Regions from separate parts of the Desulfoluna sp. CLI2B genome, predicted to be linked through region 3. Evidence: predicted binding sites of a transcription regulator. Region 3 holds the regulator's gene; each other region holds the start of a gene.
The links. Region 3 encodes sigma-54, which starts transcription at its own class of promoters, with help from an activator protein. Its sites were predicted from a motif close to TNTGGCACANTTTCTGCTNT; they were not measured.

Region 1: a site for sigma-54 is predicted at 3,826-3,845, ahead of ACOYW2_RS04270 (acetyl-CoA hydrolase/transferase family protein). Genes of this name have one in related genera too.
Region 2: a site for sigma-54 is predicted at 3,116-3,135, ahead of ACOYW2_RS05985 (acetyl-CoA hydrolase/transferase family protein). Genes of this name have one in related genera too.

What each region holds. Positions count from the first base shown of each region.
Region 1 is NZ_CP186557.1:875,954-882,053, reverse strand. It holds gene ACOYW2_RS04275 (peptidase U32 family protein) at 93-2,411, shown strand; gene ACOYW2_RS04270 (acetyl-CoA hydrolase/transferase family protein) at 2,412-3,779, opposite strand; gene ACOYW2_RS04265 (sigma 54-interacting transcriptional regulator) at 4,023-5,837, opposite strand.
Region 2 is NZ_CP186557.1:1,205,506-1,211,605, forward strand. It holds gene ACOYW2_RS05975 (helix-turn-helix transcriptional regulator) at 1-327, shown strand, start outside; gene ACOYW2_RS05980 (OmpP1/FadL family transporter) at 354-1,571, opposite strand; gene ACOYW2_RS05985 (acetyl-CoA hydrolase/transferase family protein) at 1,729-3,066, opposite strand; gene ACOYW2_RS05990 (sigma-54 interaction domain-containing protein) at 3,244-4,803, shown strand; gene ACOYW2_RS05995 (MarR family winged helix-turn-helix transcriptional regulator) at 4,911-5,336, shown strand; gene ACOYW2_RS06000 (Na+/H+ antiporter NhaC family protein) at 5,457-6,100, shown strand, end outside.
Region 3 is NZ_CP186557.1:724,193-730,292, forward strand. It holds gene rapZ (RNase adapter RapZ) at 1-313, opposite strand, end outside; gene ACOYW2_RS03575 (PTS sugar transporter subunit IIA) at 481-942, opposite strand; gene hpf (ribosome hibernation-promoting factor, HPF/YfiA family) at 1,438-1,845, opposite strand; gene ACOYW2_RS03585 (RNA polymerase factor sigma-54) at 1,856-2,593, opposite strand; partial or broken gene ACOYW2_RS03590 (RNA polymerase factor sigma-54) at 2,590-3,356, opposite strand; gene lptB (LPS export ABC transporter ATP-binding protein) at 3,448-4,170, opposite strand; gene ACOYW2_RS03600 (LptA/OstA family protein) at 4,387-4,914, opposite strand; gene lptC (LPS export ABC transporter periplasmic protein LptC) at 4,895-5,500, opposite strand; gene ACOYW2_RS03610 (KdsC family phosphatase) at 5,497-6,018, opposite strand; gene kdsA (3-deoxy-8-phosphooctulonate synthase) at 6,015-6,100, opposite strand, start outside.

The DNA of each region.
Region 1 (6,100 bases), 150 kb from region 3:
CGGTCCCTTCGTTGACAGCGCCTCAGTGCTAAAAACACCGTCCCAGGCACTTTGCCTTTTTACCCATTTCAACGACGTTGCGACGCATCCTTATGAAGACAGATCTTGAGCTACTTGCACCCGGCGGGGATATCGACGCCATCAAAGCCGCCATTGCCGCCGGTGCGGACGCGGTGTACTGCGGGCTGAACAAATTCAACGCCCGGGACCGGGCCACCAACCTCTCCGCCGAGGACCTGCCCGGCATCGTCAGCCTTGCCCACAAGCACGGTTGCAGCGTGTTTGTGACCCTTAACATCATCGTCGTCGAAAGCGAGATCCCGGCCCTTATCCGCCTTTTAAACACCCTCGTCAACACCCGCATCGATGCGGTCATTGTCCAGGATTTCGGCCTGTTCTATCTTTTGAACAAACACTTCCCGAGCCTGGTCATCCATGCCTCCACCCAGCTCACCACCCACAACGAGGGGCAGGTCCGATTTCTCAGCGCCCTCAACGCCACCCGGGTCAACCTCTGCCGGGAGCTGAACCTGGAAGAGATCAGGGCCCTCACCGACGCCAGCCGCAAGCAGGGCATGGACACCGAGGTCTTTGTCCACGGTTCCTACTGTGTTTCTTTTTCCGGGCTCTGTTACTTAAGCTCGGTGCTCGGAGGCAAATCGGGAAACAGGGGCCGGTGCAGCCAGCCCTGCAGGGACCGGTTTGAAACCACCCCCGCAGGCAGGGAGTACCCCCTGAACCTCAAGGACAACTCGGCCTACGGCAACCTGAAAGAGCTTGCCGAGGCAGGGGTGTACTCCCTGAAGATCGAGGGGCGCATCAAAAAATTCGACTACGTCCACACCGTGGTCTCCTGCTGGAGAAACCAGATTCAAAGCCTCAGCGAACAAGACCGCCTGCTCACCGACACCGGTGACCTTGCCAAGGTCTTCAACCGCGACTTTTCCAACGGATTCCTGGTCGGAGAGATCACCTCGGACATGTTCATCGACAACCCCAGGGACCACTCCATCCGGCAGGTGTCCAAAGAAAACCCCGCCTGCCCCCAGGGCACCAGGGAACGCTTTTACGAGGACAAGGCCGCCCTGTCCGCCAGGGCCCGCCTCGCCGTGGGCCAGCTCCGCATCGAAAAGACGGCCCTCACATTTCGCATCCATGGAGAGCCGGGTGCGCCCCTGGGTGTGTCGGTCTCCAGCCCTGAGGCCTCCTTTTCCGTGGCGTCTGACTCTCCCCTTGCCCCCAGGCGGGACACAAGCGCCCCCGGGGGCCTCAGCCGTGCCGTACTCCTTGAAAAATTCAAGCGTTTCGACAATTCAGAATACCGCGTCGATGCCGTGGACACTGAAAACCTGGCCCCCGGGCTCTACCTCCCCTTTAAGGAGCTCACCGCCCTGATCCGGCGCGTTGCCTTTCTCTTGAACGGCTCCCGGGAACCCGTGGCCCCGGTGGCGGTCCCCTCCCCGGGAAAACCAAAGCCTGTGGATACCCCGCCCGTCCTCTCCGTGGTGATCTCCTCACCCGGGGATATTCCCCTTTGCGAGGCCACCCCTGCCAAGATTTTTTTCCAGCTACCCGAGGCCCTTGAAAACCGGAAAGACGAATTTATCGCGCTGTTCAACCAATTCCCGGAGCTCACCCCCTGGTTCCCGCCCGTGCTCATCGGAGAGGACTACACCGCGGCCCGGGCGATTCTGGAAACCGTCAAGCCGGCCCGCATCGTAACGGACAACTCAGGCATCGCCTTTGACGCCTTCAGGCAAGGCATTGCCTGGATGGCGGGGAGCTGTTTCAACCTCGTCAACTCCTTCGGCCTGCGCTGCCTCAAGGAGCAGTTCGGCTGCTCCGGTGCCATTGTGTCCCGGGAGATCAAAAAAGAGCAGCTCAAACGCCTTGTGCCACCGGAAGGCATGGAGCTGTGCATGGGCATCTACCACCCCGTCACCCTGATGACCAGCCGCCAGTGCCTGCACCAGGGAGTCATCGGGTGCTCCAGAAAGCGATTCGACAAAACGTGCCTTGAAGGGTGCGACAAATCGTCATCCATCACGCACGCAAACGGGGCTACCCTTCACATTCACAAGTCCGGGGGCAACCACCACCGCCTCTACCATGAGACCCATTGCCTCAACACCGAGGTGGTCGCGGACCTGCCCCACACCTTTTCCCGTTTTTTCATCGACCTGCGGGACATCGCCACCCACACAAAAACCGACACGGACAAGGCCGGGCTCATCGCCCTGTTCCATGACCTCCTCACGGGGGTTCCCGGAGCCGAAGCCGCGCTTCACCGAACAATCCGCCACACCACCAACATCCAGTACGTCAGGAACGAACCCTTTTCCCCAACGCCCCCAAAAACGAAAAAACCGGCCCCTGCAAGGGACCGGTTACGTCATCCCACGGGGCCGTGATCACCCCGCAAGGCTCATGGCCACGTCTGCACGGGGCACCAACTCCCTTCTCCAGATATTCATCTTTTCCGCCTCCCGCATGAGGCCCTCCCGGAAATCGGGGTGGGCGATGCCGATGAGGGCTTCGGCCCGCTGCCAGGTGCTTTTTCCCTTGAGGCTGGCCACGCCGTACTCGGTCACCACGTACTGCACGGCAGACCGGGGAAGGGTGACAATGGTGCCGTGATCCACAAAGGGCCGGATCCTTGAGGTGACGGAGCCGTCCCTGTCGGTCTTGGTGGATGCCTGGCAGATAAAGGCCTTCCCGCCCTTGGAATGGTAGCTTCCGTAGGCAAAATCAAACTGCCCACCGGTTCCGGAGATCTGCCTGAACCCCGATGATTCGGAGCAGACCTGGCCGTAAAGGTCCACCTCCACGGCGTTGTTGATGGAGACGGCGCGTGGGTTTGCCGCGATGCGGTGAAGGTCATTGACGTATCCCACGGGATAGCTGGCGCATGCCGGATTCCGATGGATAAATTTGTAGAGTTTTTCACTGCCCAGGGCAAAGGTGTAGACCATCTTCCCAGGGTTGTCGGCCTTCTCCATGTTGGAGATCCTGCCTGCCCGGTACATGTCCACATAGGCGTCCACCAGCATCTCCGTGTGAACCCCGAGATTCTTGATGTCCGAATCGGCGATCATCTTGCCGATGACATTGGGAAGGCTCCCGATGCCGAGCTGCAGGCAGGAACCGTCTTCAATCTGTTCCACCACATGCCGGGCGATGGCCCGGTCCACATCGGATATGGGGGTGCGGGGCAGGGAGACCAGCTCCGTGTTGGTCCCCTGGACCACATAGTCCACCTCGGAGATATGCACGGCCTCGCCATACCCGCCGTAGCAAACCGGCATGTTGTCATTCACCTCAACGATCACCGTCTTTGCCTTGCGGAGCTGGCTGTACTGACAGGAGTTGGCGATGCCGAAGTTGAAAAACCCGGAATCGTCCATGGGCGCCACCTGAACCATGAACACATCGGTGGTCAGGTCCCCGTCATCGTAGATCTGGTTGCCCTCGTGGTAGAGAACCGGGATGTAGCTGCAGCCGCCCCTGTCGTGGAGATACCGCTCACCACCGCTGAAATGAAAGCTGTTGTAGTTGAAGCTTCTGCCCGAAGGATCGGCCAGGGCCACCTTGGGAATCCCCGGGTACCCCACCCCGCGCACCTTCACCGCCTCAAGCTCCCCGGCGCGATGGGCAAGGGCCTCATCCAGGTCCACGGGGCTGCAGAGAAAATTGCCGTAATCCACCCAGTCACCGGACTTGACCAGTTTTACCGCTGTGGCCGCATCCACGCATTTTCGCCCGTACTCGCTTCTGTACATGCCCACCTCCCGGTTCCGTTAAAGGTTATCTTTCCGGCATGTTACTTGAGCAAAGGACGTGCCACAGGCATCATTACAAGATCTAACCAACTGGTTTTACCTGCTTTCACCACAAAACAGACAAGACATGGGCGGGCAAGGAAATGCGACAGGCATGTCGCATAGCAGAGCCATAAAACGCCAGGCAGCTCTACATCAGGGGCTTTTCAACCATGCGACACCAACGCCGCACTTTGCGACACATCATTCGCATGACCGGAGTCTGTGCAGTGCCATTTTCCGCTCAAGGGTCCGTCGGTTAATGCCCAGGCGGTGGGCGGTCTTGCCCCGGTGCCACTTCATCTCCTCCAGGGTTTTGAGGATGTGCGCCCTCTCGGTTTCGGCCAGCAGGGACTTCAGGTCCCTTCCGTGATCGGACACGCTGCGGTACCTTTTGTCCACCGAGGGCATGGCCCCATCTGCTGAAAAGATCTCCGTGAAGTCCAGTTTTTTCAGGGTCACATAGCGATGCAGCACATTTTGCAGCTCCCGGACGTTCCCCGGCCATCGATACCTCTGAAACGCATCCAGAATCGCCGGGGTAATGGGGGGGACCTCCGTTGCACCGGGGTACTGTTTCAAAAAATGATCCATGAGAAGGGGAATGTCCGATGGCCGCTTTCGAAGCGGGGGAAGGTGGATGGGAATGATATGGATGCGGTAAAAAAAGTCCTCCCGCATGAGGCCTTTGGTGATGAGGTTGGTCAGGTCCCTGTTGGTTGCGGCGATGATCCTCAGGTTCGGCTTTCGAACTGTCTTTCCCCCTAGGGCGGTGTACCCGTTGCCCTCAATGGCCCGCAACAGCTTGGCCTGCATCCCCAGGGCGATCTCCCCGAGCTCATCGAGAAACAGGGTTCCGCCGTCGGCCAGGTCCAAAAACCCTTTTTTATCCTGAACCGCCCCGGTGAAGGCCCCTTTTTTGTACCCGAAAAACTCGCTTTCCATGAGAGATTCGGGGATGGCTCCGCAGTTGACGGGAATAAAGCCATGGTCCATGCGATCGCTCAACCGGTGGATTTCCCGCGAGACCAGCTCCTTGCCCGTCCCCGACTCTCCGTAGATAATGATGTTGGCATTGGAGGCGGCGGCGTTCAGTATCACCTCGTAGACCGCCTGCATTTCCGGGCTCTTCCCGATGAGATCCCCGAAGCGGGCGCGTGCGGTCATGGTGGATTTCAGGCGCCTGTTCTCTTTGCGCAGGCTGTCGGCACTGTCACGCAGGCGCTTCTCCTTGAGTTTCCGATCGGTGATATCCGTAAGCAGGGTCTGCTGTTTCCGCACGCTGCCGTCCATGGCACAAATGGGGGTGGAGACCGCCGCATACCACCGGTGGTCACGGGGGTTTAAAAACTCGGATCGCACGGTTTCCCCCTTGAAAACATCTGCCGCTCCACACCACGGGCAAGGCGTTGTCCGGTCATAAATGGCGGAATAGCAGGGGTCCCCCACGGCCTCCCGGCCAACCTGTGCCCTAAGGTGGCCATTCATAAATTCAAGGGTGTAATCCCTGTAAGAGGTGTAGAGATGACCCGGAAAGTTCTCAACGATACCCCGCAACTCATCTTCCCTGAGTTTCAGCTTTTTTTCCGCCTCTTTTCGAGAGGTCACATTCACCAGGGTGGCCACGCTGGTTGAGCCCTGGACCATGTTCAGCTTGATCAGAATATCATAGACATCCCCGTCCCGGTCCATCAGGCGACACTCATACTCCTCCGGGGCCCATGAAGGGTCCTGACGCCGCCTGTGGTGGAAGTGCGTCATCCGCTCCAGGTCCTCTGGCACCACAAACCGCGTCCATTTCATTTTGCCTTCAAGCTCCGCCCGTGAATACCCCACAAGCTCTTCGAGCTTCTCATTCATCATGGAGATCGTCAGGTCCTCTTCGAGAATAACCGAAGGGGCGGTGGATTTTTCAAAAACCCGGCGAAACAACTGAGCCCGGCTGTTGGAAGTCTCTTCTCCGACAAGGCTCTCACCCGCTGGTTTGTCCCTGTTCCCACACACCTTGAGTTCTGTCATCGTCCGCCCCCTGCCATGGTAAATGAACCCTGCCTGCCCCGCCGATCCCGCTGATATGACACGGGACCAAAAATACTCGTGTGGTATCTATCCAGGGGTTTGCAGGACGTCTCCGCCCGTTTGCGTTACACAAACAGTGGTTGCCAAAAAACAAAACGATCCATTGCTAAACATGGTTATTTTGTGCCCGAGCCATTGCCTTCTTGCAAGTATAAACTGGTTTCAGGACCACACGTTTGGTTGCGAGGAATGGCTTTAGCATG
Region 2 (6,100 bases), 480 kb from region 3:
GCGGAACAGTTGGAGACTGTTTTTTCACCGGATATCCACCCACCTTACAGGGAGAAGGGGCAGCCCGAGGTCGACACACGGCCCCGGACCCTTTTTGTTCTTCGCTTCGCCCCGTCGGCCAGGGGGCGCATCACCGATTACGCCAGTTCTGAACATCTTCACCCCATGCCGGACGGCTCCACCATGGGTTTTTTCCCTTTCCCGGAAGACGAGTGGGTGTACAGCTTGATCCTGGGGTTCGGTCCCCTTGTGGAGGTATTGGAACCTCCCAGGGCAAGGGCACGGATCCGGGAGCTGGCCAAAACGCTTTGCTCTGTCTATGATTGATGTGAGTGCTGGATGATTTTCAGGGGTTATTTGAACGTGTATTGCACCCCGGTACCGATAATCCAGAGATCCTTTTCATAGGTGACGTCGTGGCTGTCGGTTTCATCCATGTAGAAGAATTTCGTGACCCCGACGTTGAACCTGAGCCCCGGCGAGGGCGCCGCCATGAATCCTGCCGATATGCCGTGGAAGGTGTTTTTTGAAAGGGTGGGGGAGTAGTCCTCCTTGCCGATGCCGGACTCGGCAAAGCTGTAGCCACAACTGATTTTGAAGGTGTCGCTGAGGGCGTATTCGGCGGCAAGGGACGCCTCGAAGGTGTTGTCGAGATCATCCTCATCACCCTCCCAGTTCACCTCCTCGTGCCAGATGTAGTTGAAATCGCTTGCCAGTGTGAGGGCCTCAGATGCCTTCCAGGCCACCCCGAGGGCCGTCATGGCCGGAAAATCCTTTCGGTATGTGTCCCCCTCGCTGCCGAGTTGCCTGGCAAACGCCGGGGCAAGGGAACCTTTCATGGTGTCCACATCCCACTTTACTTTTGTTCTGAATTCATGACGGAACCCGATGTTCCAGGACGGGCCGGGGGAGTCCAAACCGACGATGGGGGCAAACCCGGTGCCCGAGGTATCGTAGTCCAGCATGTTCCCCCCGTCGATCTCATACTCCCTGCTGCCGCTGACAACCCGTCCCACCAGGGAAAGAGAGAGCTTGGTATTGGCCGCAAAGGCCCCGCCCACGTATCCCCCCAGCCAGGCCGAAGTGACCTCTTCCGGGAAGATGGGGCCGGGGGCTTTTCCCCTTGTGGCCACGAGCCCGGCAAGTTGCGTGGCGGTCAAGCCCGAAGCCTTGTCCAGAATGATTCCGTTATCATAGTTGAGGGTGCCACCGCCGCCGATGACCGTGGCTCCGGAAAACAGGCTCCACCGTTTTCCGTTCTTCATGACGAACAGGCCCGGGACAGCCCATGTGGTGGTGGTTGTCTCATGGTCCACGCCCCCTTTGCTGTGGGTGAAGGATTTGGGCATGATCTGGTTGGATACCCAGATATAAGTTCCCTCACCGAGGCGGACGGCACCGGCCGGGTTGTAGAGGGCCGTGTCCACGGAGTCGGTGGCGGCCACACGGGCCGGCATGCGGGTCCACTCGGCACTTAAGTCGGTGTTGTTTTCGATGAGGCTCGCCGGGGCCACCGAGGCCCGGACACAGACCGCCAGCATGGCAAGGGCGGCATACAAACGTCGTTTCATCACTCTCTCCTGATGTTGACTCACTAAAAAAATACGGTAACGACTCAGGTTGCGTTTGCCTCCGGTGGCCCTGCCGGGGTTCAAGCGTTCCAATAGGTTCCGGAGCGTTTTTTGCGGCGGTTTTTCTGAAAGAACGACCTGCCGGAGGCTTTTTGCGTTACGCCGCGAGCTCAGCGTCCTTCAGGGCGCTGGCCGAGATCAGGCCTGCCTTGACCGCGCTTCGGGCGAGGGCCTCGCGGAAGTCGGGGTGGGCGATGGCGATGAGGGCGGCAACTCGTTGCGGGATACTCTTGTGGGCCAGTTCGGCGATGCCGTGCTCCGTGACGATGCACTGGACATCGCTTCGGGGGGTGGTGACGGCGGTGCCCGGTGCAAAGCTCATCTGGATGCGGGAAAAACGCTTCTTTCCGGAGCCGGAGGTGGACTTCAGGGCGATGAAGCTCTGGCCGCCTTTGGAGAGGCGGGCACCGCGGACAAAGTCGAGCTGGCCACCCGTGGCGCTGTGCTGGGCGAACCCGATGGACTCGCTGGAGACTTGTCCGGTGAGGTCCACGGCCAGGGCGTTGTTGATGGAGACGAAGTTGCTGTGGGCTCCGATGATGTTGGGATCGTTGACGTAAGAGGCCGGGTACTGCTCAAAGCAGGGGTTTCGGTGCATGAAGGCGTAATCCTTGGCGGCGCCCATGCCGAAGGCGGAGATGATCTTTCCCGTGTGGAGTTCCTTTTTCGCACCGGTGATGACGCCCATCTCGTGGAGCCTTACCATGGAGGGGGTGAGCAGCTCGGTGTGGATGCCCAGGTCTTTTTTTTCCGACAGGCGGTCTCCGATGGCGTCGGCGAGTTTGCCGATGCCGAGCTGGAGGGTGGCCCCGTCCGGGATCCGTTCGGTGATGAGATCCGCGATGGTCTCTTCAATGGCATCGGGGGAGGTGGCGGGGAGCTCGTCGCAGGGGCGGCTCACTTCGCACAGGGCCGTAACCTCGGACACGTGGACATGGGCCTTGTCACCAAACACGTAAGGGGTCTGGTCGTTGACCTGGCAGTAGATCTTTTTCGAGGCGGTAAGGGCTGCGTGGCCCACCAGGGTGCCGCTAGGTCCCAGGCTCATGTAGCCGTTTTCATCGGGAGGAGAGACCTCCAGGATGGAGGCATCAAAGCCCCCCTGCAGGCTCAGCTCGTACATGCGGCTGAAGTGGATGCTGATGGGAGAGACGCAATCGCCCTGGGCAAGGAGCATGCGTTCGATGGGCCCCATGAAACAGCTGAAGTAGTTGACCTTCTTCTGCTGCTCCGGCGAGAGAAAATCCGGAAGGGTCATGATGAGGGCGGAGTACATGTTCAGGGTGCCGATGTCGGGTGATGCGGTGATGGCGTTGATCAGCTCCAGGGGGAAACTGGCCGCCGGGGAAGCAAAGACCGTGGCGTTTTCGGGCAGGGAGGCGGCAATGGCTTCCGGTGTGGTGAGGCGCTCTGCGTAGGTTTGTTTCCAACTCATGGCTATTCTCCTTTTCGGGTATTTGGATTGCAAACATTGGCCGAAAGGGATATCAATATTCGTGCCGGAAGGAGAAGTGCGGTAACTTCGGCATGTTGGGGATGGCCTGGTTTTGTGAAAATGAAATGTCATGTCATTTGATGCGATATTTCGTTTTAAAAAGGATATATCGCATTGATGAGAGAGGAACGATTTCGAGAAGTTGTGCGCTGCATCTGCGGCAGCCTGGATATCGACAAGGCCCTGTTTGATGTGTATCAGTACCTCAAGGATGAACTCCCCCTGGACGGGGTTATCATCACCCGCTACGAGACCGAGCGGAAACGCGCCCGTCTCATCGCACTGGCCTACGACGGCGGCGGGCACCTGGTGAACGAGTCCTTTCCCATTTCCGATACCGCCTGGGAGAGCATCACCCACTGGCAGCGGGAATCCCGGTCGGCCACCACCCCCTGGATCAGGGACCACACCCACCCCATCAACCGTGAGATCTACAGCCTGGTCAGGACAGTGATCCCCGGGTTCCTTCTGGAAAAAAACGGCGGCAGCTTCTCCTCCATGACCTGCGGGCTCACCGTGGGGCAGACCCTCATCGGCAACCTCACCTTTGCCGTGGAGGGGTTGGACTGCTATCACACCGGCCACGGGGCCATCGTCACCGAAGTGAAGGAGCCCTTTGCCATCGCGTTGTCAAACGCCTTGCGGTACATGGACCTGGTGCAGGACCACAAGGCTCTCCAGCAGGAGAGCCGGATGGACGGGGTGATGGTGGGGGGAGATACCGGCCTTCGGGAGGTGCGTTCCCTGGTCTCCCAGGTTGCCCCCACAGACACGCCGGTGCTGCTTCTGGGAGAGACGGGAACGGGCAAGGAGGTGGTGGCCGGGGAGGTGCACAAGCTCTCCAGCCGTTCGGGAGCCCCCCTGATTCGCCTCAACTGCGGTGCCATTCCGGACTCCCTGGTGGACTCGGAGCTTTTTGGGCATGAGAAAGGGGCCTTTACCGGCGCCATCGAGATGAAACCCGGGCGGTTTGAGCGGGCAAACGGCGGCACCCTGTTTCTGGATGAGATCGGGGAGCTGCCCCCCGCTGTGCAGGTGAAACTCCTTCGGGTGATCCAGAGCGGGGAGTTTGAACGGGTGGGGGGAGGGGAGACCCTTCGGGCCGATGTACGGATCATCGCCGCCACCCATCGCAACCTGCCCCAGATGGTTGCCGACGGCAGGTTTCGCCAGGACCTCTGGTACCGACTCAACATTTTTCCTGTCCGGATTCCCCCGCTGCGTGAGCGCAAGGAAGATATTCCCCTGCTCCTTGATCACTTTATCCGCGCCAAGGTCCGGGAGATGAACCTCGGTACGTCCTCTGCCATGGCCAAAGGGGAACTGGATGCCCTCATGGCCTATGATTGGCCCGGTAATGTGCGCGAGCTGCAGAACCTGGTGGAGCGGGCCCTGATTCTCTCCCAGGGAGGTCCCCTGCGATTCCCGGTGCTGGCTCCGGGTCCGGACGAACCGGCCTCTTTCGGTTCGGTCCAATCGGAGCCCAGGGGGCTCTCCATGGATGCGGCGGTCACGGCCCATATCCGCCTTGTCCTTGAAAAGACCCGCGGCAGAATTGCCGGAGACGGCGGGGCCGCCGAGGTTTTGGGCATGAACCCGAGCACCCTGCGGAGTCGGATGGTTAAGCTCGGCATATCGTTTCCTTCAGAGCGCGGTCCCTATAAAACAAAGGACTGAGCCCCGGGAGGATGCCAACACAAATGCAAGGGAGAGAAAAGGGCTTGACGTAGGTTTGATATCAAACTATATTGCCCGCCAATGAACGTGACGCCAAGGAGCTGACAGTGAAAACAGACCACATCATCGCCCTGATTGCAAAAACCAGGGAGAAGTCCAACGCATTCATCCTGACGAAGCTGAAAGAGCTGGGCATCGAGGGGCTTGCCCCGTCCCACGGGGATATCCTTGTCAACCTGTTCCAGAGCTCTCCGCTGTCCATGAAAGAGCTGGCCGAAAGGATCGGCCGGGACAAGTCGACCATCACGGCCCTGATCAATAAGCTCATCAAGCTCGGATATGTGGAGAAGCGCAAGGACCTTGCCGACAGCCGGGTCACGCTCATTGGCCTCACCCGCGAGGGAGAGGAACTCAAGCCCGATTTCGAGTATGTCTCGGCCAAGCTTCTTGCCACCACCTTCAAGGGCTTTTCCCAAGGTGAAAAAGAGCAGGCGGTGCAGCTTCTGGAACGGATTCACGGGAATTTTCCCTGAAAGTCGAGTGAGGGCTCCCGCAGCGGGCTGCGGGCGTTTTTTTTAATTAAATAGTTTGATATCAAACTTTATCGGCGTTGCTCCAGGCCAAGGCCACGGCAACCCACGAAGGTGACACCCATGAACCCTGGCATTGTCTCGTTGGCACCGGTGACCCTCACCCTGCTTCTGACCTTTTATTCGCGCAACATCATCCTGGCCCTTTTTGCCGGGGTGTTTGCCGGGGGGCTTCTCCTGGATGTCGCCCAGGGCACCCTTTTTGCCGGGATCAACGGCATCGCGGCTGTGTTTGAAAGCAGCTGGTCTGCAAAGGCCATTCTCTTTGTGCTGATGACAGGCTCCCTGGTCCACGTCATTGAGCACTCAGGAGGGGTGAAGGGCTTTGTGCGGCTGTTGACCTTGAAAAAAAGGGCCGTCAAGAGCGCTCTGGGGGCGGAGGTCCTCGCCTATCTTTTGGGCCTGGTGCTCTTTGTGGACACCACCGTCTCCATTGTGGTCCGTGGGGTGGCCATGGGGCCCTTGTTTGACGCCCACCACGGAAACCGGGAAAAGCTCTCCTACCTCATCGATTCCACCTCCGCATCCGTTGCGTTTTTGTCTCCGGCCACGGCGGCAGGGGCCTTTCTTGCCGCCTTGATCGGGACCCAGGTCTCGTCTGGGGTGATCAGCGGGGACCCGTTTCGCCTGGTGCTCCAGGCCATACCCTTTCAGGTCTATTCCATGGTCTCCATTGCCATTGCAGGGGGCGCGATTATCGGCAGGAA
Region 3 (6,100 bases):
TCTGGGAGAAGCGCCGTGTCAGGGTAGCCACGTCGGCCTCCAGGAAGATGACCTTCAGGTTGTGGCCTGCCTGCTTCAGCTCATCGAAGACGCCGCGGTATGACTTGAGAAAGGTGCGCTCACGAAGGTCCATGCCAAAGGCAATGCCTCTGTAGTGGGTCTCCTTGGCAATGGGGATTTCCATGAACTTGGGCAGGAGGGTGACGGGGAGGTTGTCCACGCAATAGTATCCGGCATCCTCAAACGCGGCCAGGGCCGTGCTTTTACCGGATCCTGCCTGTCCTGTGATGATGAAAATGTTGAAGATGTTCATGGGGAGAACTCCCTTTGCTGCCCGGAGCCGTCGCCGGCAAGGCCGCGTGAAGGTTGCGTGTCCTTTAGGGAACGGACCGGTTCGGGGTGCTGGTGTTCGTTGAAATCGTCAAGGAGTTTGCCTCTCAAGGGCTGACATCCGATGGTGCCCGGGAAAAGCCCGGGCCGTCATCCGTTTTCGTTGTCCTCGTTTCGGATAATGGCGTGGATCTCGTCCCGTGATGTGGCGGTCATCAGTTTTTTGCGAAAGAGATCGCTCTTGAGCATTTTGGAGAGCCTGGCCAGGAGCTTTAAATGTTGACCGGTGGACTGCTCGGGAGTGACGAGGACAAAAAAGATATGGGCCGGTCGCCCGTCCAGGGAGTCGAAGTCCACACCCTGGCGGCTCATGCCGAATCCCACCACCATGCGGTCCAGGCCGGCGATCTTTCCGTGGGGAATGCCGATGCCGTCTCCGATGCCGGTGCTTCCGAGTTGCTCCCGTTCAAGGAGAACCCTTACCAGGTCCGGGTGGTGGAGGCCAGTGAGGTCCGCAATGGGGGCCGCGAGTTCTTCCAGGATTCCTTTTTTGTCCCGTGACGTGAGTTCGGGGATGATCGTTTCCAGCTGCAGTACATCAAGGATTTTCATAATGATTCACCCAGAGAGTCTCTGTTGGCCTGTCCGGCGGTGTGTCTGCCAGGCCGTGTGTCAGGCCGTCCTTTGCAGGATCGTGCGTGGGGCGGTTGCCGACAGGTTTGGGACCTCTACTTTCATATCAGTGGATGGCCCATCTTTCAAGACCTGATGCGCGGGTCGCGTCTCGTCGTCCGAGCATCGGTTTTTGCCCATGAAAAAAGGCGCCTGCACCGGGCAGGCACCTTTTAAACGGAGTGTTTTGTAGCTGACATCACCGGGGTTGTCAAATGGATTTCATTGGACGGTGGCCCCCGGAGGCTGTCGTGTATACGGGCGAGTCGCCCTGTTGCAAGATGAACCCGTGTGTGATCAACCCGGCGAAATCGAAACGCATTTTCGGCTGCTCCTCAAGGGCCCCGCACCCCCTTGAAACGGAGGTGCGGGGCGTTTTCAGGCGGGGCTATATTTTACGAGTTCATCCTCGTGACGTTGCGGACAGACGGCGGGTCAGGCCAGCCGGCGGTCCTCATCCATATCGAAATCGGAAAAGTCATCAAACTCATCCACGTCAACAGGGGCCTCGTTTATCTCTTCGGCCAGGGTGGGACGGATCCCGGGGTTGCCGCTTTTGCGGGCCTGTATCTTTTTCTTGTTTTTGGAGAGTTGCTGCTTGATTTTATCCACGGCAAGGTCGATGGCTGCATACATGCGCTCGCTTGTTTCCGTGGCGTGGACCGTGGTGCGGCCGCTTGTGACGTTTATTTCGGTAATATGCCGTATCTTTTCAACGGAAAAAACGACGTTGGCTTCGGAAGGGGCATCAAGCAGTTTGTCGATACGTTCCAGCTTTTTGGTGGCGTACGCCTTGAGTGCGTCGGAAGGGTCAATGTTCTTGAATGTTACAGATACTTGCATAAATGACCTCCTAAAATTGTTTTCGTTTGCTTGACGGCAATATTTTCATTGCCTCACGGTATTTGGCTACCGTTCGTCTAGCGATGTCTACATTGGCCTCCTTTTTCAAGATTTGAGCGATTTTCTCGTCGCTGTAGGGTTTTTTGGTGTCCTCTCCGTCAATGATCTGTTTGATCTTGTCCTGGACACTGGCCGACGCGATGGCGGCTCCGTGGACGCGGTTGATGGAGCTGTTGAAAAAGTATTTCAGCTCGAAGATACCCTGGGGGGTATAGGCGTACTTGTTGGTGGTGACCCGGCTGATGGTGGACTCGTGCATGCCGATGTCCTGTGCCACGTCCCGCAGCACCATGGGCTTTAAGTGAGAGATCCCTTTTTCAAAGAACTCAGCCTGGAATTTTAAGATGCTCTCCATGACGCTGTAGATGGTTTTCTGGCGCTGGTGGATGCTCTTGATGAGCCAGGCCGCAGAGCGCATTTTGTCCTGGAGGTAGTCCCGGGTGTCGCTGGGGATGTCCTGGCCCTTGGAGAGCGCCTGGCGGTAATAGGGGTTGACGCGGAGCCTCGGCATGCCGTCGTCGTTCAAGGCGATGATGAACTCCCCCTCCTCCTTGTAGACGTAGATGTCCGGAGTGATGTAGTGGGGTTCTTCGGTGCTGAAGGGGCGGCCCGGCTTGGACTCGAACTCCTTGATGATGTTCACCGTGGAGATGATGCTGGGCAAGTCCTGCACCAGCGCCTTGCTCATGGCCTTGTAGTCTTCGGGTCCTCCAGCTCCTTGATGTGGTTGGTGACGACCTCTTTCATGATCCGGGTCTCCACGCCGAAATGGCGGGCCTGGATCAGGAGGCACTCCCCTAAGTTCCGGGCACAGATGCCCGGAGGATCGAAGGTCTGGAGTCTTCAAGGACATCCTCCACGAGTTCCACCGAGTGGCCGCACTCCTCCGCGATCTCTTCGACGGAGGCGGTGAGATAGCCGTCGCTGCTCAGGTTGCCGATGATGAGGCAGCCGATCTCCTCGGTGTCGGAGTCCGGGCAGGTCATCAGGAGCTGCCAGAGAAGGTGGTCATCCAGGGATTTCTTCTGGGATACGAAGGCCTCGTATTTGGGCGCCTCCTTCTGCTCGGATTCGTACTGGGCCTTGCCTGTGGAGTTGTACTCTCCCAGGTAGTTGTCCCAGTCGATGTCGCTTCCGATCTTCTCGTCGATTTTCACTTCGGACGTTGCGTTCTCTTCCGGTGCCGGCTTCTCGTCCTCGTGGGTTCCCGCTTCCCGTTGTGCCGTCTCCTGAATCTCTTCGAGGGCCGGGTTTTCTTCCAGCTCCTGGGAGATGGCGTCGACCAGCTCGAGACGGGAGAGTTGCAGGAGCTTGATGGCCTGCTGAAGCTGGGGGGTCATCACCAGTTGTTGGGAGAGGCGCAGCTGTTGCCTGAGTTCCATTGCCATAACTACAACTTCACGGTTTCCATTACGGTTCACACAAGTTTGGGTTGCCGGTCGCATCGCCATTGATACGCCGACTGAAGCCGTCTGTCGGGACGGTTCGATCCATCGAAATTGGGAACGCGGGCCCTTGAACGGTCTGAGGGCCTGCGGTTTTCTATAGGGTAAAGCCTTCGCCCAGATAAATACGGCGGGCGATATCGCTTGATGCAATCTCCTCGGGGGAGCCGGATTCGATGACCTTGCCGACACTCATGATGTAGGCGTTATCGCAGACTCCCAAAGTCTCCCGGACGTTGTGGTCGGAGATCAGGATCCCGATGCCGCGCTCCTTGAGCATGGCGATGATGTTCTGGATGTCGATGACCGCAATGGGGTCGACCCCTGCAAAGGGCTCATCCAGAAGGATAAAGTCCGGTTTGATGGCCAGGACCCGGGTGATTTCAAGGCGCCTGCGTTCTCCACCGGAGAGGACGGCTGCTTTGCGGTCGGCAAGGTGACTGATGCGCAGTTCCCCCAGGAGGGTCTCCAGGCGCTCTTCCTGTTCCTGTTTGGAGATGCCCAGAAGCTCCAGGATCGCCATGACGTTGTCCCTGACCGACAGGGACTTGAAGATGGACGATTCCTGGGGGAGGTAGCCGATCCCGCACCTGGCCCGCTTGTACACGGGGTAGTTGGTGATCTCCTGGCTGTCGATGAAGACGGAGCCTGAGTCGGGACGTACAATACCTGCAGCCATGTAAAACGTGGTGGTTTTCCCTGCGCCGTTGGGGCCGAGGAGGCCGGTGACGTGGTTGCTCTCCACGCGGATGGAGACACCGTCCACAACGGCTCTCCCTCCGTACGTTTTTATCAGGCTGTTCATCACAAGCTCAGTCATAAAATCCCGATCTTCCCTCTTCGTAATGCGTCTTCACTTACCGGGCCCGTACCTTAAAAATATAATGCATCTGTCGCCGATCTCAAGGGCGGCCCTTATACCGGTAGCCGGTTCAACTTGTCCGGGACGTCCCTTACCATACCACAGGGGCTTTGAAAAAGCACTTGGCATGTTGTCAGAGGTTACCGGAAGCAGCTATTCCCAAGGCTTGAGGCTCTATTTATCCTTTTTGTCCGGGGTAAAGGAGAACCCCTTTTCCCCGGGCACGAGCCGGACCTTTACCCGGGTGCTGTTTCCGCTGTCCACCTTGATGGCGCCTGTAAGGCGGTTGATGACAATGGTTTTGCCTGTCAGTGTGCTTTTGCCGCTTACCACGCGGGGCGGGCCTCCGGTGAGGGTCACCTCCTCCTTGCGCAGGTCGTACATGGCTTTGTCGGCGGTGGCGTGTTTCTCTTCAAAATCCATGGTGACGTTGCCCTCAGCCTCAATGAGGGAGAGGCCCTTGGTGGTGTCTCCCTTTTGTTTGCCGTCTTCGTAGTGAAGCTGGACCGAGTCGGCCTTGAGTACGGCGCCGTCCCGGGTGATGCGAACGTTGCCGGAGAAAAGGGCGTAGCGGCCCTGGCTGTCCGAGGTGAGGTGATCGGCGCTGATGCCGACTTCGCCTTCCTGGGCAACCCCGGCCACAGGCAGCAGCACAAGGGCCAGGAGGAGGCACCAGAGATATTTACTGGGGACGTGTTTCATCGTATTTTCCTTTACTTGCTTCTCGGAGCGTGCCGTTGACGTTTCCGTCCAGGGTCATCCGTCCCCCGGCAAGGTCGAGGAACATGGCATCTCCGGTGAGCCGGGAGATGGCGTCGGTGATGACCACCGGGGTTGTGGAGATGATGACCTGGGACTCCTTGGTGTAGGTGAGGGCGTCACTGGTGATGGTGATTCCTCTCCGTTTGACCACCACATTGCCGGACACCTCCATATTCCGTGTCTGGGTGTCAAGGACTCCCTTGTCGGCGGTCAGGGTGGTGACCGCCCCGGTTTTTTCAAAGTACCGGGCGGTGAGCATCAGGAACACAGCGCGGTTTTCCGTGTTGTACAGGTTGACCGTTTCCGCCTCGACGCTCCACTCATCCACGCCCTGGCGGGACGAGGTGTGGCGCATTTTGTCCAGGGTGAGGGTCGCTTTGCTCTCCTCCCGGGGCTCTGTGGCAGGCGTCTGGCTGCCTCTGTGGGTGGCCAGGATGACCCCGGTGGACAGGGCGGTGGCGGCCATGATGGCGATGAGCACCCTTCGGACCACCTTTCGGGTGGATATGGCGCTTTTGCCCTTCATGCAAGGTATCTTTCGATGGCTTTATCCCAAAGCCCTTTGGCTTTAAGGATCGCTTCACAGGTTTCCCGGACCGCACCTCTGCCCCCGGCATGGGTGGTGGTCAGGTGGGCGCGCTCTCTGACTTCGGCCACGGCATCGGCCACGGCAATGGAAACCCCGACCCGTTTCATGATGGGCAGGTCCGGGAGATCATCGCCGATGAAGGCCATGCGATCGGCAGGAATCCCCGAGCGTGCCACCACCTCATCAAGGGCTTTTGTCTTGTCTGAGACCCCGTCAAAGAGAAGGGGGATGCCCAGGTTGTCCACGCGGGCCTGGAGGGCCCCTGCGGATCGGCCGGTAACAATGGCGGTTTGGATGCCTGCATCCATAAGGAGCCTCAGGCCAAGACCGTCTTTGACGTTGAAGTGTTTGATCTGGCTGCCGTCGTCGCAGTAGGTGACTTCGCCCTGGGTGAGGACCCCGTCCACGTCCATGATGAGCAGGTCGACGGAAGCGAGTTTCTCTATGGGGGTCATGCCTTGCCTCCGTCATTTATAATGGACTTGATGGCCACGATGCGGGGGAGTAGGGTCTCCATCATCTCGAAGTTGACGGAGT